Regions from separate parts of the Chelatococcus sp. YT9 genome, predicted to be linked through region 3. Evidence: predicted binding sites of a transcription regulator. Region 3 holds the regulator's gene; each other region holds the start of a gene.
What was found. Region 3 encodes LexA, which represses DNA repair genes until DNA is damaged. Its sites were predicted from a motif close to TGTTCNNNNTGTGTTCNG; they were not measured.
Positions count from the first base shown of each region.

Region 1: a site for LexA is predicted at 1,564-1,581, ahead of KIO76_RS19920 (ImuA family protein). Genes of this name have one in related genera too.
Region 2: a site for LexA is predicted at 1,549-1,566, ahead of KIO76_RS17495 (2'-5' RNA ligase family protein). Genes of this name have one in related genera too.
Region 4: a site for LexA is predicted at 1,434-1,451, ahead of KIO76_RS25185 (putative DNA modification/repair radical SAM protein). Genes of this name have one in related genera too.

Region 1 is NZ_JAHBRW010000001.1:4,331,862-4,335,053, forward strand. Features, by position in the region: gene KIO76_RS19905 (protein-L-isoaspartate O-methyltransferase family protein) at 1-472, opposite strand, end outside; tRNA gene KIO76_RS19910 (tRNA-Cys) at 622-695, opposite strand; tRNA gene KIO76_RS19915 (tRNA-Asn) at 876-951, shown strand; gene KIO76_RS19920 (ImuA family protein) at 1,604-2,506, shown strand; gene KIO76_RS19925 (Y-family DNA polymerase) at 2,451-3,192, shown strand, end outside.
Region 2 is NZ_JAHBRW010000001.1:3,797,039-3,800,230, forward strand. Features, by position in the region: gene KIO76_RS17485 (hypothetical protein) at 1-10, shown strand, start outside; gene KIO76_RS17490 (acetamidase/formamidase family protein) at 141-1,454, opposite strand; gene KIO76_RS17495 (2'-5' RNA ligase family protein) at 1,684-2,280, shown strand; gene KIO76_RS17500 (DUF1428 domain-containing protein) at 2,419-2,772, shown strand; gene KIO76_RS17505 (ketopantoate reductase family protein) at 2,887-3,192, opposite strand, start outside.
Region 3 is NZ_JAHBRW010000001.1:4,061,698-4,064,889, forward strand. Features, by position in the region: gene KIO76_RS18760 (ComEC/Rec2 family competence protein) at 1-887, shown strand, start outside; gene lexA (transcriptional repressor LexA) at 865-1,566, opposite strand; gene KIO76_RS18770 (ABC transporter permease) at 2,021-2,938, shown strand; gene KIO76_RS18775 (ABC transporter permease) at 2,948-3,192, shown strand, end outside.
Region 4 is NZ_JAHBRW010000002.1:1,127,511-1,130,702, reverse strand. Features, by position in the region: gene KIO76_RS25190 (UdgX family uracil-DNA binding protein) at 1-105, opposite strand, end outside; gene KIO76_RS25185 (putative DNA modification/repair radical SAM protein) at 105-1,352, opposite strand; gene KIO76_RS25180 (TRAP transporter large permease) at 1,648-2,955, opposite strand; gene KIO76_RS25175 (TRAP transporter small permease) at 2,952-3,192, opposite strand, start outside.

The sequences.
Region 1 (3,192 bases), 270 kb from region 3:
ACGCTCCATTGACGAGGATGGCATCATAGGGCGCGCGCGCCGCGTGACCTGACGCGACATCTCCAACTACGACGTCGATTCCCGAGGCCTGACAAGCGTCTAGACGCTTACGCGCCTCTTCTGCCAACTCTTGTCCACCGACAACCGCGACAACCTCGGCACCGAGGCGCGACATCAGGAGAGCACTATAACCAAAGCCAGCGCATACATCGAGAACACGGATGCCCGGCCTGATATCCAGGGCCTGAATGAGGCGAGCCAAAATCATTGGCGCGAGCATGCAATACCGACCACCGGCAGCGTCTCCGAACACCAGATTCTGGTCGCTATAGGCTAGATCCTCCTGCCCTTCCGGCAGGAATAGCTCACGAGGTGCATCCTCGAGTACGGCGAGAAGACTGCGACTCGTGACATCATAGGTTCGGACCTGATTATCCACCATGGTCCGGCGCAACCGCGCGAAGTCATTCATCGGCTACTCCACCGTAGGCAAGTGGGAGATGCGCAAAGCTCTCTCACAGCCCTGCAGAATCTCTAAATATTTGAAAAACGCTGACTTCCGCCCTCAGACGGGCGTCGATGCCCGCCTGGCACTTCCATCGCGTGCATGGTCGAACTTGTTGGAGGCCTCGCCCGGAATCGAACCGGGGTGCAAGGATTTGCAGTCCTCTGCGTAACCACTCCGCCACGAGGCCTCGTGGAGGGTTCATAGCAAAGCTCCACCGTCCGCCGCAACACCACAATGTGCGCTAAATTGGTCCACCCGCCTCCCATTCACAAAAACCCGGAACAAGCTGCACAAAAAATTCGAGTGATCTTCAAAAGGGGGTTGCAGTCCCCACGGACATACTGTACCCACTGCCCTGCGTTAGCGATCCCCGATAGCTCAGTTGGTAGAGCAAGCGGCTGTTAACCGCTTTGTCGCAGGTTCGAGTCCTGCTCGGGGAGCCAATCAATCCACGGTCAAATTCATATTGCGGCAGTGCTGGCAGATTTGACGCCGGGCTCCTGACTGACTGGATTGCTCTTACGCCACGACGCGCATGATCTTCATATAATGCTCCGTTTCGAAGTTGCTGCCGGCAGTGCTCTGGCGTGACTGAGGCCTCCATGGTTTGAGCCTTGATCAGGCTTGGCCCTGACCGGGGAGCGCGCCCGTTGTCACCGCTCTGCGAGTCATCGCAGCCTGGGCAAAGGTGGACTTTCACTCGCCGTCATTCAGACATGAATGCCTTGCTTCACTCGGAGCATGGCAAAGGAATCGCAAAGAAGCGATGATCCAATTGTGTGTCGCGGGATCCTGCCACGAAAGAACGAAGTGAGATTCCGCCGCGCAAAATCAACGCTCTGTTAATCATAAGGCCTCGACTGCGCCATTAGGTCGCAATTACTTAGTATTGTTAACAATTAGTTGCGAAAGTCAGAAATTTCGGCTCGGCTCTCCCCGTACTACTGAAACCTCTCCTATCGATGGCCTGCCTTCTATTCAGAACACCAGCGGCAGCATCCAACCGCCAGACAACTGATTCGGCATGTTGACTCACCTGAAAGAGAGGACTATTTTAGAACAAACCAGGAACATTATACCGCAAGGAATTTTTCAATGAGCACCGCGAGGGGGTCTCTCGCCGGGCTACGGCACGATATTGCCACCGTCGTCACGGCCGACAGGGCTATCAAAACCCTGTCGGCGGGGCCCTTGGATGAACAGCGTTTCTCGCTTGGACTGCCTGCCCTCGATTCAGCCATCGGTGGCGGGCTGCGGCGGGCGGCCTTGCATGAATTCTTCGCAGGCAGCGCGAGCGACGCGGCAGCCACGCGCGGTTTCTGCCTTGCCCTCACCGCCTGCGCGGCCGTCCACCGTCCCATCATCTGGGTCCGCCAGGATATGATCGCGCAGGAACAAGGTGAATTGCACGCGCCCGGCCTCCAGGAACTCGGCTTGCCTCCTGAAAATGTCGTGCTGCTGCGCATGCCGGATGCCCTGCAGACCTTAAGAGCAGGTCATGAGGCTTTGCGCTGCCAAGCGACTGGTGTCGTGGTCGTCGAGCTCTGGGGCGCACCGAGGGCCCTCGACCTCACGGCGAGCCAGCGCCTGAACCGCGCCGCGGCACAAGCCTGCGTCACCGCCTTTCTCATTCGCAGCGGCCCGGGAGCCGCGCCACAGCCGAGCGCCGCGCTGACCCGCTGGAGCATCCGCGCGGCCCCCTCCTCCCGCCTCGCGGCCGGGGCTCCCGGCGCGCCGGCTTTCGAGATCGGCCTGCTTTTGCACAGGGAGGGCTATCCACCACAGACTTTCCTCGTGGAGTGGAATCGCGATGACCGTGCCTTCCGAAAAGCGGCGCTATCTCGCTCTCTGGCTGCCACTTCTGGCGACCGACCGACTGCATCGCCTGTCCGCGAGAACCGGCCGCCCGGGTGGAATGTCGTCTCCCTTCAAGGGAGCTCCCATGACGACAGCGGTGGGAACACCGCCGAGAAGGCCGGCTGGAGACGCGCGGGCTGAGGCTGCTTTTCCCGCGCCTCCCCTCGTCGTCGTCGCCAAGATCAAGAGCGCCCTGCGCATCGTCCAGGCCGATGTCCATGCCCGCAAGCTTGGGCTGCGCCCTGGCCTCACCCTGGCTGATGCCCGGGCGCGCGTGCCGCATCTCACCTTGGCCGATGAGGATAAGATGGCGGACCTCGCCCTGCGTGATCACATCGCCGACTGGTGCGATCGCTATACGCCGCTGGTAGGTCTCGATGGCGAGGACGGCCTCCAGCTCGATATAACCGGCTGCGCGCATCTTTTCGGGGGTGAGGCGGACTTGCGCGGCGATCTCATGGCGCGCCTTGCGGCCCAGGGCTTCACCGCCTTGAGCGCCATCGCCGATACGCCCGACGCGGCCCGAGCCGTCGCCCGCTATGGCCGGGGAGGCCTCGTTCCCTCCGGCCAGGAAAGGGAAGCTGTCCGTCCTCTGCCCATCGCGGCCCTTGGCCTTGAGGCGCAGAATCTCCGCGCCCTCACCCGCGCCGGCCTGACCACCATCGGCGATCTCGCCATCCGACCGCGTGCCCCGCTCGCTGCACGCTTTGGCGCGGATCTCGTCAACCGGCTGGTCCGCACCCTGGGGGAGGCGCAGCATCCCATATCGCCGCGCCGACCTGTGCCGGACCTCATCGCGACACGGCGCTTCGCCGAGCCAATCGCCC
Region 2 (3,192 bases), 260 kb from region 3:
TGTCGTCTGATTCGACGTCAGGGCTGATCGATCCCGCTCGTATCGATGGTTGAGATCAGCCCTCCTCCGCAGTCCCATGTCGACGGCCGGTTCGCAAGGCCTTGGCGGAGACTGCGGCAAGATCCTCGCCCTGGCGTATTCTACAGCCCGTACTGCTCGCGCGCGTATTGGCCGAGACCGGCGGCATCCAGGCGGCTGAGCGGCGCGAGGAAGGTCACCTGAATGACGCCGGGCGCGCGCCCGATCTCAATGGCGCCGTTGACGGTCGCGCGGTTGCGAATTTCCGGGACCGTGACGCCGAGAAGATCCGCTGCGCGCTGCAACCCGTTATCGATGGCGGCGTTCATGTTCGCCGCGGTGCCGATGACGGAGATTGGCGCGAGATCCTCGATGGCGCTCACACCCCACTGGCTCGCGAGCTTCTGCGCCGCCGCCTTCTCACCGGGCGAGAGCGGCCGCGCCAATGGCGGCAGATCTTCCGGCAGCGGGAAGAGAACCGGCCCGTCGATGCGATAGTTCTTCACCACCTCGATTTGCAGCGTGACGCTGCCCGCCACATCCATGGTATGGCCGGCGATCTCGCCGTCGCCTTGGGCGGCGTGCATGTCTCCCATGTAAACGCCAGCGCCCTTCACCTTCACCGGCGCCACGAGGATCGCGCCTGCGCGCACCGCGTCGATATCCATATGACCGTCCGTCTTGTGCGCGGCCAACTGCTCGGCCGTGACTGCATAGGGATGGGGGGCGCCGACGAGGAAGGCGCCGAAATCGCCTGCGTTGTGAGAGTCCGGCAGGGCCATTGACGGCGTTGTGCCGAGCTGGCCGAGAAACGGCCTGAGACGCACGGGCACGCCGGCCATGTCCGCCGGCGCGAAGGTCAGAATGGAGTGCTGCACCGAATGATCGGGCAGCGCCGCATAATGCTTGGCTTCACGAGCGATCTTGTCAGCGGCTGATCGCGGCATGGTCAGGCCGACGCCGTGCGCATGGTCGAATACGACAGTATAGCCATGGACGATCTCGAAAGGCTTTACGGCGTTGCCGCATTTGTTGCAGCGCACCGCGTCCTGACCAATGCCCTCGACGTGGGTTTCCGGCCAGATCTCGTCGCAGACCGGGCAGCGCGCCGCCACATAGGGATCGCCCAGACAGAAACCGGCGGGTGAGCTGTCATGGCCTGATGCAGTAGCGAGCGAGGTAACGGTGATGTCGCGAATGCGGATCGCGACGGCATCGCCCGGCTCGGCGCCCTCGATGAAGACGGGCTGGGTGACTTCATGCCCACCGCGCAGTCGCGGGGTGATCATTGGCCCCCAGCATCCCGGTGCGGTATTCGCGATGATGGTGCCTCCGTTCTCCAGCGGTCCGAGCATGGGCTCCTTCGGGTCAAGGACACTGTTTGTGAAGCCCTGCACGACCACGCTACGCTGGGTGGTTGAATGTCCGTCCGTCATGGCGCCACGGCCCTCCCTTTGTCATAGGCTGCACCGAGCCTATCACACCGGCGGATGCATTGATCCGAATCGCTGCACTCGCCGGCGCTTGATTCGTTCATGATATGTTCTATACTGCAGGTCGTTTCGGGCATCTACCAAGAGGCTCTAGCGTTGTCGCGCGTCTCGGCGGCCCGGTCGCCAATTTAATGGGATCGGGCTGCGATTATTGCGTAGGGGAGCGCCCGTCATGCAAGATCAGCTTGATTTATTCCGGGACGAGCCCTGGCGGCCGAAGTTGCCCGAGAGGCTGTTTTTCTGCCTGCTTCCAGACCGTGGATCCGCCGCAAAGATCGCGCGCTTCAGCACCGCCTTTCGGCAGCTGAACGCGATCCAGGGAGACGTCCTGAAACCAGGGCGCCTCCATGTGTCGCTGTACCACGTGGGCGACTACAAACGGCTGCCAACGCACAAGGTTTATGCGTCGGAGCTCGCTGCTCGCACCATCGGTGGGCAGGCGTTCGAGGTTACCTTCTCTTCGGTGGGGAGTTTTCGGCCAGCACCCAAGCGCGGCGGCGGGGAGCGCAAACATCCCCTCGTGCTGCTGGCGGAAGCCGGTTCTCTCCAGCGTCTGCACGAGTCGCTCGTCGAAGCCATGCGGGGCCATGGCCTACGCGCGGCAGACACTTTCAAGCCGCATATGACGCTGGCCTACTGTCCGGGGCCGGTGCCCTTTCAGTCGATTGGTCCGATCCGTTTCAAGGCCACGGCCTTCACACTTATTCACAGCGAACGCGGACTAGGACGATACCATGAGAAGGGCCGCTGGCCGCTCGCCGACGCATGAGCCCGCGGGCTGCGCGGAAGGAGAGGTGGACCATGGAGGCAAGGCAATTTTGACAAGCTATAGATAAGTTGATATCAACGTATCTATGGCGCCTCGCGCTGGTGTGACAGGTCAGCAGCCTCAGGGAGGAGAAGAATGATGAAATACGTGGAAGGGTTCGTTGCCGCGGTGCCTGCCGCGAACAAGGAAGTCTATCGCAAGCACGCCGCTGATGCGGTGCCCTTGTTCAAGGAGTTCGGCGCGACACGCGTCGTTGAATGCTGGGGTGACGACGTGCCGGACGGCAAGGTCACGGATTTTCGCCGTGCCGTGAAGGCCGAGGAGGGTGAGGTCGTCGTCTTCAGCTGGTTCGAATATCCTTCAAAGGAAGTTCGAGACGCGGCCCATGCCAAGATGATGTCCGACCTGCGCATGAAGGAGATGGGCTCGACCATGCCCTTCGACGGAAAACGCATGATCTTTGGCGGTTTCGCGCCGATCGTGGATATGTAGGGATACGGATTGGTCTGCAACACCCTGGCGCTGGACGACTTGCCTTGATGTGCGGTCGCGGCCGGCGCCCATGTCCTGACGTTCCGAGCGCTTGAATGCTTGGATGGTCCGTCCTCACGCGTCCGCTTTGGGCGATGCGCCGCGGGTTATCGCGTGGTTGAGCCCGCGCAGCAGCGCGAGCACCGTCTTGAGGGTTGGGGCCGCAACCCCGACTTCATCGGCGAAGAGCGCGGGTTGGCCGAGCTGGCTCTCGACCTCCATCGGCCTGCCCTGCAGCAGGTCCTGAAGCATCGAGGGGCGAACGGCTGCGAGAGCCTGGGCCCGCGGCCCCTTGCCTCTTTCGGCCGCCTCTGTGCCCACCTCTGTGCCCATATCGTAGCCCTGCGCGCCCGCGATGGCGACTAGCTCGGTGATGATGGC
Region 3 (3,192 bases):
CGCTGATCGAGCTTGCGGTCATGCCGCTCTCGGTGCTCGGCGTCTTTGCGTCTTTCTTTGAGCTCGACCGGCCGGTCTGGTGGTTGATCGGCCAAGCCACAGTGCCGGTGCTGGCATCCGCCCGCGCGGTCGCCGAGCTCGAACGCTCGCGCGTGGTCGTGCCGGCTTTCGGTGTAGGCGCTCTCGGCCTGATGGTCATCGCCATCCTCTGGATCACCCTATGGACAACAGCCTTGCGCTGGCTTGCGCTGTGTCCCGCGGTAATCGGGCTCGCGATGGCGCACGGCGCACAGCCTCCTGACATTTACATTGATCGTGGCGCGAGCGGCCTCGCCCTGCGCGCCGCCGACAGCCGGCTCATCGTCCTCGGCAAGCCGTCGGGCTTTGTGCTGGAGCAGTGGCTGCGAGCCGACGGTGACGGGCGGGCTATCGACGATCCTTCCCTGCGCCATGCCACACACTGTGACCGGCTCGGCTGCACCGCACGTTTAAAGAGCGGTCAGATGATCGCCTTCGTGCGTGATAAACGTGCCTTCCCGGAGGATTGCCGACGTGCTGCAGTCATCGTGAGCCCGCTGCAGGCGCCACGCACCTGCGAGGCCGCCACTATCATCGACCGGTCCATTCTCGACCGCAGCGGTGCCATCATGCTCGTAGAGGATCCACTTAGCGCCGGCTTCAGCCGAATTCAGGCGCTCTCCACCGCATCGCGTCCCTGGATCACCGGTGGCAAACCGGCCCAGCCCGCGGGCCGTCCACCCGACCCAAAAACGCCAGCCGCTGCATCATCCTCGAGGCACCAAAGTCTCGATCCTCTCGATGCGGCACCGGAGGCTAACGAGGAGGGAGAGGAGAGGGCGCCCCTCAATAGCGACGCAGAAGACTGACGAGCTTGCCCTGTATCCGAACCCGGTCAGGGCCGAGCACGCGCGTCTCATAAGCCGGGTTAGCCGCTTCAAGCGCGATCGAGGAGCCACGGCGCCGCAGGCGTTTAAGCGTCGCTTCCTCATCATCGATCAGGGCAACGATGATGTCTCCCGTATCCGCCATGTCCTGGCGCCGGATAACGACCGTGTCGCCATCAAGGATGCCGGCCTCAATCATCGAATCGCCGCGGACCTCAAGAGCAAAATGCTCGCCGGCACTCAGCATTTCGACCGGAATGGCCAGTGTGTTGCTGCGCGATTGGATCGCTGAGATGGGCGTGCCGGCGGCGATCCGCCCCATCACCGGGACCGAAATCGTTTTTGGCGCATCGGTTTCTGCCGCAGGAGGCAGGTTGCGCACACGTCCCAGGCCCCCCTCCACCACACTTGGGCTGAATTTTCCACGCGGCACGGCGGCCATCGCGGTATCGGGCAACTTGATGACTTCAAGAGCGCGCGCCCGGTTAGGAAGCCGGCGAATAAAGCCGCGTTCCTCGAGAGCGATGATCAGACGATGGATGCCTGATTTCGACTTCAAATCAAGCGCTTCCTTCATCTCGTCGAAGGAGGGAGGTACGCTTGTTTCCCGCAGCCGCTCGTGGATGAAGCGAAGAAGCTCGTTCTGCTTGCGCGTCAGCATGTTGTGACCACCCCCGCCTTTCGTTTGCCCGCTTCCAACACATCCAGCACCAGGATCGATCAGTTTTTAGGAGCAATCGCACCTATTCAATACTGTGCTCCTGAAGTAGGAAACAAATCATGAACGACGATAGCTGTTCTCTATGTGTTCCGCAACCCCGAAAGCACGCGCCCGAGGCGGGCGGCTGATTTCAGCCGCTCCGTATGCCGCCTCTCTGCTGATCAACAGGCTCTCTCTTTGCGAACTCTGCCACCCATCTTTCCGGACGGATGACTTGGGGCCGCGCATGCAGTTTCCGAATTTGTGAATTTTAAATCGGAAATATCGTTCATCATGAAATTCATGCTTGTGAATTTAAGCATGGCCGATAAGATCGTCTCAACTTCAAATCAAGCGGTCGCAAAATGCGATCCGTCGCTCTCAAAGACGTGCGACGGTGGCAGGGGAACTATGTATGGGCCGTTACATCGTGCAGCGACTCATCCTCACGATTCCGGTGCTCATCGGCATCATGCTGGTGTGTTTTTTTCTGACCCGTCTAAGCGGTGATCCGACCGACCTCATGTTGCCGACCAACGCGACCGAGGAGGCCAGGGCCGCCTTCCGGTCCGTGCACGGCCTCGACAAGCCGTTGTGGGAGCAGTTCGTCACATTCTTCGCCAAAGGGCTCATGGGCGATTTCGGCTCCTCGTTGCGCTTCAACCAGCCGGCGATGAGCCTCGTCTGGGAGCGCCTTGGTGCGACCACGGAACTGGCCGCCGCAACGATGGCCATGGCGCTCTTCATCGGCGTGCCGGCGGGGGTGGCCGCTGCCTATCGCCGCAATACGCCCGCCGATATCACCATTCGCGGCATCACGCTCATGGGACAGGCGCTGCCAGGCTTTTACCTCGGCATCATCTCGATCATTGTCTTTGCCGTATGGCTGCGCTGGCTGCCCTCGGGCGGACGCGGTTCCTGGCTCAATCTCATTCTGCCGGCCGCGACCCTTGCCTTCAATCTCGTCGCGCTGATCGCACGCGTCACGCGGTCCTGCATGCTCGACGTGCTGCGGCAGGATTATATCCGTACAGCCCGCGCCAAGGGCGCCCGTGAGCGCACCGTGCTGTGGATCCACGCCCTGCGGAACGGCTTCATTCCCGTGCTCACCGTTATTGGTCTCCAGGTCGGTCTCCTGATGGGAGGCGTCGTAGTGACCGAAACGGTATTCTCCTGGCCCGGAGTGGGGCGCCTCGCCATCCAAGCGATCTACGCGCGCGACTTTCCCGTTGTGCAGGCAGTCGTTTTCACCTTCGCGATCATTTTCGTGTTCGTGAACCTCGTCGTCGATCTCCTCTACGCGGTTCTCGATCCGCGCATCAGCTACAACTGAGGCGGCGCCATGTCCTTGTCACCGCCTGTCGCTGCAGCGGAGCCCACCCCCATCGAAAGCCGCTGGCGCGGCGTGCTGAAGCGCCTCGTGGCGAAGAAGGCGGCCAAGCTCAGCCTCTTGATCATCTTGATCGGGTTTCTGTTCGCGCTGGCGCCTTCGCTATTGGCGCCGCATGATCCCTATGCCCAGGAGCTAACCCTGCGCCTGCGTCCGCCGGCGCTGATGGAGCGCGGTGTGCCGGGATACTGGCTCGG
Region 4 (3,192 bases), on a different contig from region 3:
GCGCCAAAGGACCTCGTGTGCAGGAACTCGCCGCGTAGCAAGAGACCGAGCGGCCCTGCGCCACCCCTCGAAATCGTCTTCGGCATCGAGGCAGATCACGCGCATCAAGATGCAAAAAGCTCAAGCTGGTTCGGCTTTGCGACGAGATGCGGAAGAAGGTTTTCCCGATCTCCCAGCGCCACTGGCTTCCAATCCACAGCGATGATGAAGGGGAGAATCTTCTTCAACGACGTTGTGAGGCGCGCAACATCGTCAAGCCTCAGCTTATGACAACGGCGCGCTGCCAGGATTGAGTCGACCGCCTTTACACCAAGTCCGGGGATGCGCAGCAGCATTCTTCGGGACGCGTGATTGACGTCCACCGGAAAATTCTCCCGGAATCTCAGCGCCCACGCAAGCTTGGGATCAATGTGAAGCGGAAGCATACCCGTGTCGGGATCGGCCGCCGCTTTTACCTCCTGGGGCGAGTATTGATAAAAGCGGATCAGCCAGTCGGACTGATATAGACGGTGTTCCCGCATCAAGGGCGGCCGCTTGAGAGGCAAGACGGCACTCGCGTCTGGGATAGGGCTGAAGGCCGAGTAGTACACACGGCGTAAGTCGAAGCGGTCGTAGAGCATGGCAGCGCGCGACACGATCTCCCGATCGGTTGCTGCATCGGCGCCGATGATCATCTGCGTGGACTGGCCAGCGGGGGCGAAATTCGGCGCGGAACGATAACGCTTGCGGGCATCCCGCCCCTCGTCGATCGCGGAGCGCATCTTGGCCATCGCGCCCTCTATCCGCTTCTCCGACTTGTCGGGTGCCAGCCGCCGAAGCCCGCCCGTGGTGGGAAGCTCGACGTTGATGGAGACGCGATCGGCATAACGCCCGGCTTGGGTCACCAAGTCTGCTGCCGCGTCAGGAATCGTCTTGAGGTGAATATAGCCGCGGAAATCGTGATCTTCGCGCAGCGCCTTGGCCACTCTGACGATTTGTTCCATTGTGTAATCCGGCGTATTAATGATGCCGGATGAGAGGAAAAGTCCTTCTATATAATTCCGACGATAGAAATCCAGCGTCAGATCAACGATTTCGTCGACGGTAAAACGCGCGCGGCGGACGTTCGAGGAACTCCGATTGATGCAGTAATGACAGTCGAAGGTGCAACTATTCGTCAGCAGAACTTTGAGCAGGCTGATACACCGTCCGTCAGGAGCATAGGCATGGCAGATGCCATTGCCGGAGGTGGAGCCGATGCCCTTGCCATCGCGCGAATTTCGCTGTTTGGCGCCAGATGAGGCGCAAGACGCATCATACTTGGCCGCGTCGGCGAGAATTGACAGTTTCTCAGCGAGGCTGAGGTGTGGCATCGAACCCTACCTTTTCGTCGGACTCGTTCGTTCAAGAAGGACTAGCCGTCGGCCGGCTTTGTCACCTTTGGGGGACAATAATGTTCTTTTTTTGTTCTCATTCGAGATGGAGCAGGCTCGGCTCCACCGAGCGCTTGCGTTTTGACAGGAAAGGCCGGCCAATAACCGAGTCGACGACGCCGATATCGTCAACAAAACGCGCGAAACCGTGAAGGCCGCAAATGGGAATTAGCTTTGGCTCCGCCGGTGTCGAGGGCAAGTCAATGCCGGCCTCACTGTGGATCACGCGCTGTCGTTATTGTCCCCGCATCATTTGAGGGAGCCAAAGCGCAAGCTCAGGCAGCATGTAGAGAAGAAAACATAAACCGCTAAGCATGATCGCGTATGGCAGCGTTGCCCTCATGATGAGGCCCAGCTTCGCGTCGCGCGCCACCGACTGCACGGCAATGAGATTCAGGCCAATGGGCGGCGAAAGCTGCGCCAACTCCGCCTGAATGACCAGGAACACGCCGAACCAGATGTCATCAAAGCCCATTGCTTTGAGCGTCGGATAGAGCACCGGCACCGTGAGCAGCATCATCGAGACGCCCTCGAGCATCGCGCCCAGGACGAGATACAGGACGAAGAGAAAAGTAAAAAAGATGAACGGAGACAGCCCCATCTCGACGAGCGCCCTGGAGACTCCGACGCCTATGCCGGCGTGAGTAACGGCTAGGCCGAGGATCTGGCCATTGATGATGATGAGCGAGAGCACGCAGGTGATTGAAATGCTGTTCACGCAGGCGCTGCGGATCGCTGCAAGGTTGAGACGCCGATACAGGCCAGCGATGACGAACGCCAGGAGGCAACCGAACCCGGCAGCCTCCGTCGGCGTCATGATCCCGCCGTACATGCCTCCGATGATTGACAGGATCAGCACCGAGATCGGTATGCAGTCAACGAGCGCGCGGCCGATATCGCGCGGGGCGGCGGGCTCGCCGCGCGGCGGAACCCAGCCGGGATTCGCCCGCGCCTTGATCGCGACATAGACCATGAACATCGCGACAGCGAGAAGGCCGGGCACGATGGTCGCCACGAACAACTCGACCGCTGATGCCTGGACGACCGCGGCGTAGACAAGAAGAAAGATGCTCGGCGGAATAAGGTTCCCCAACGCGCCGCCGCCCGTCAGGGTGCCGAAGGTGAGATGATCGTTGTAGCCGCGCTTCCGCATTTGCGGGATCGCGACGGTGCCGATAGTCAGGGTAGTTGCGGTGGATGAACCGCTGATCGCCGAAAATAGGGCGCTGCCCAGAATGTTGGACTGCGCGAGCCCGCCGGGCACACGCCCCATCAACACACTGAGGCCGGAATAAAACCGTTCGGCCGCACCGCTCTTAAGCAGTACCTCACCCATCAGTACGAACAATGGCACTGCAACGAGCGTGAACGAGTTTGTGGAGTTCCAGACCACGTCACCTAGGCTCGGCCAGAGCGTCGTGCCATGCAGGAGCGTGAGCCCGACAATACCCGTCAGGCCCATGGCCAACGCCATCGGAACGCCGATGGAGATCATCACCCCGAGCAAGGCGACGTAAATGAGAAGGCTAGCCTCCCAGCTCATACCACGTCCCCCTCGCCCCAGGTTGCTTTATCGTCGTCCTGCCGGCGCGGCGGCAGGCCCGATAGGCGCCGGAGGATGTCCTCCAAATAGGCGAAGACCAGCATCAGGAAGCCAACTGGCATGATCGCTTGCGGGAGATAGAGTGGCGTCTGGGAAGGCTGAATTGATCTCGTTCCGAACAGCCAGGACAGGTGGAAGGTCTGCCAACACGACCACAGCAGGATGAGGCTTGTAATA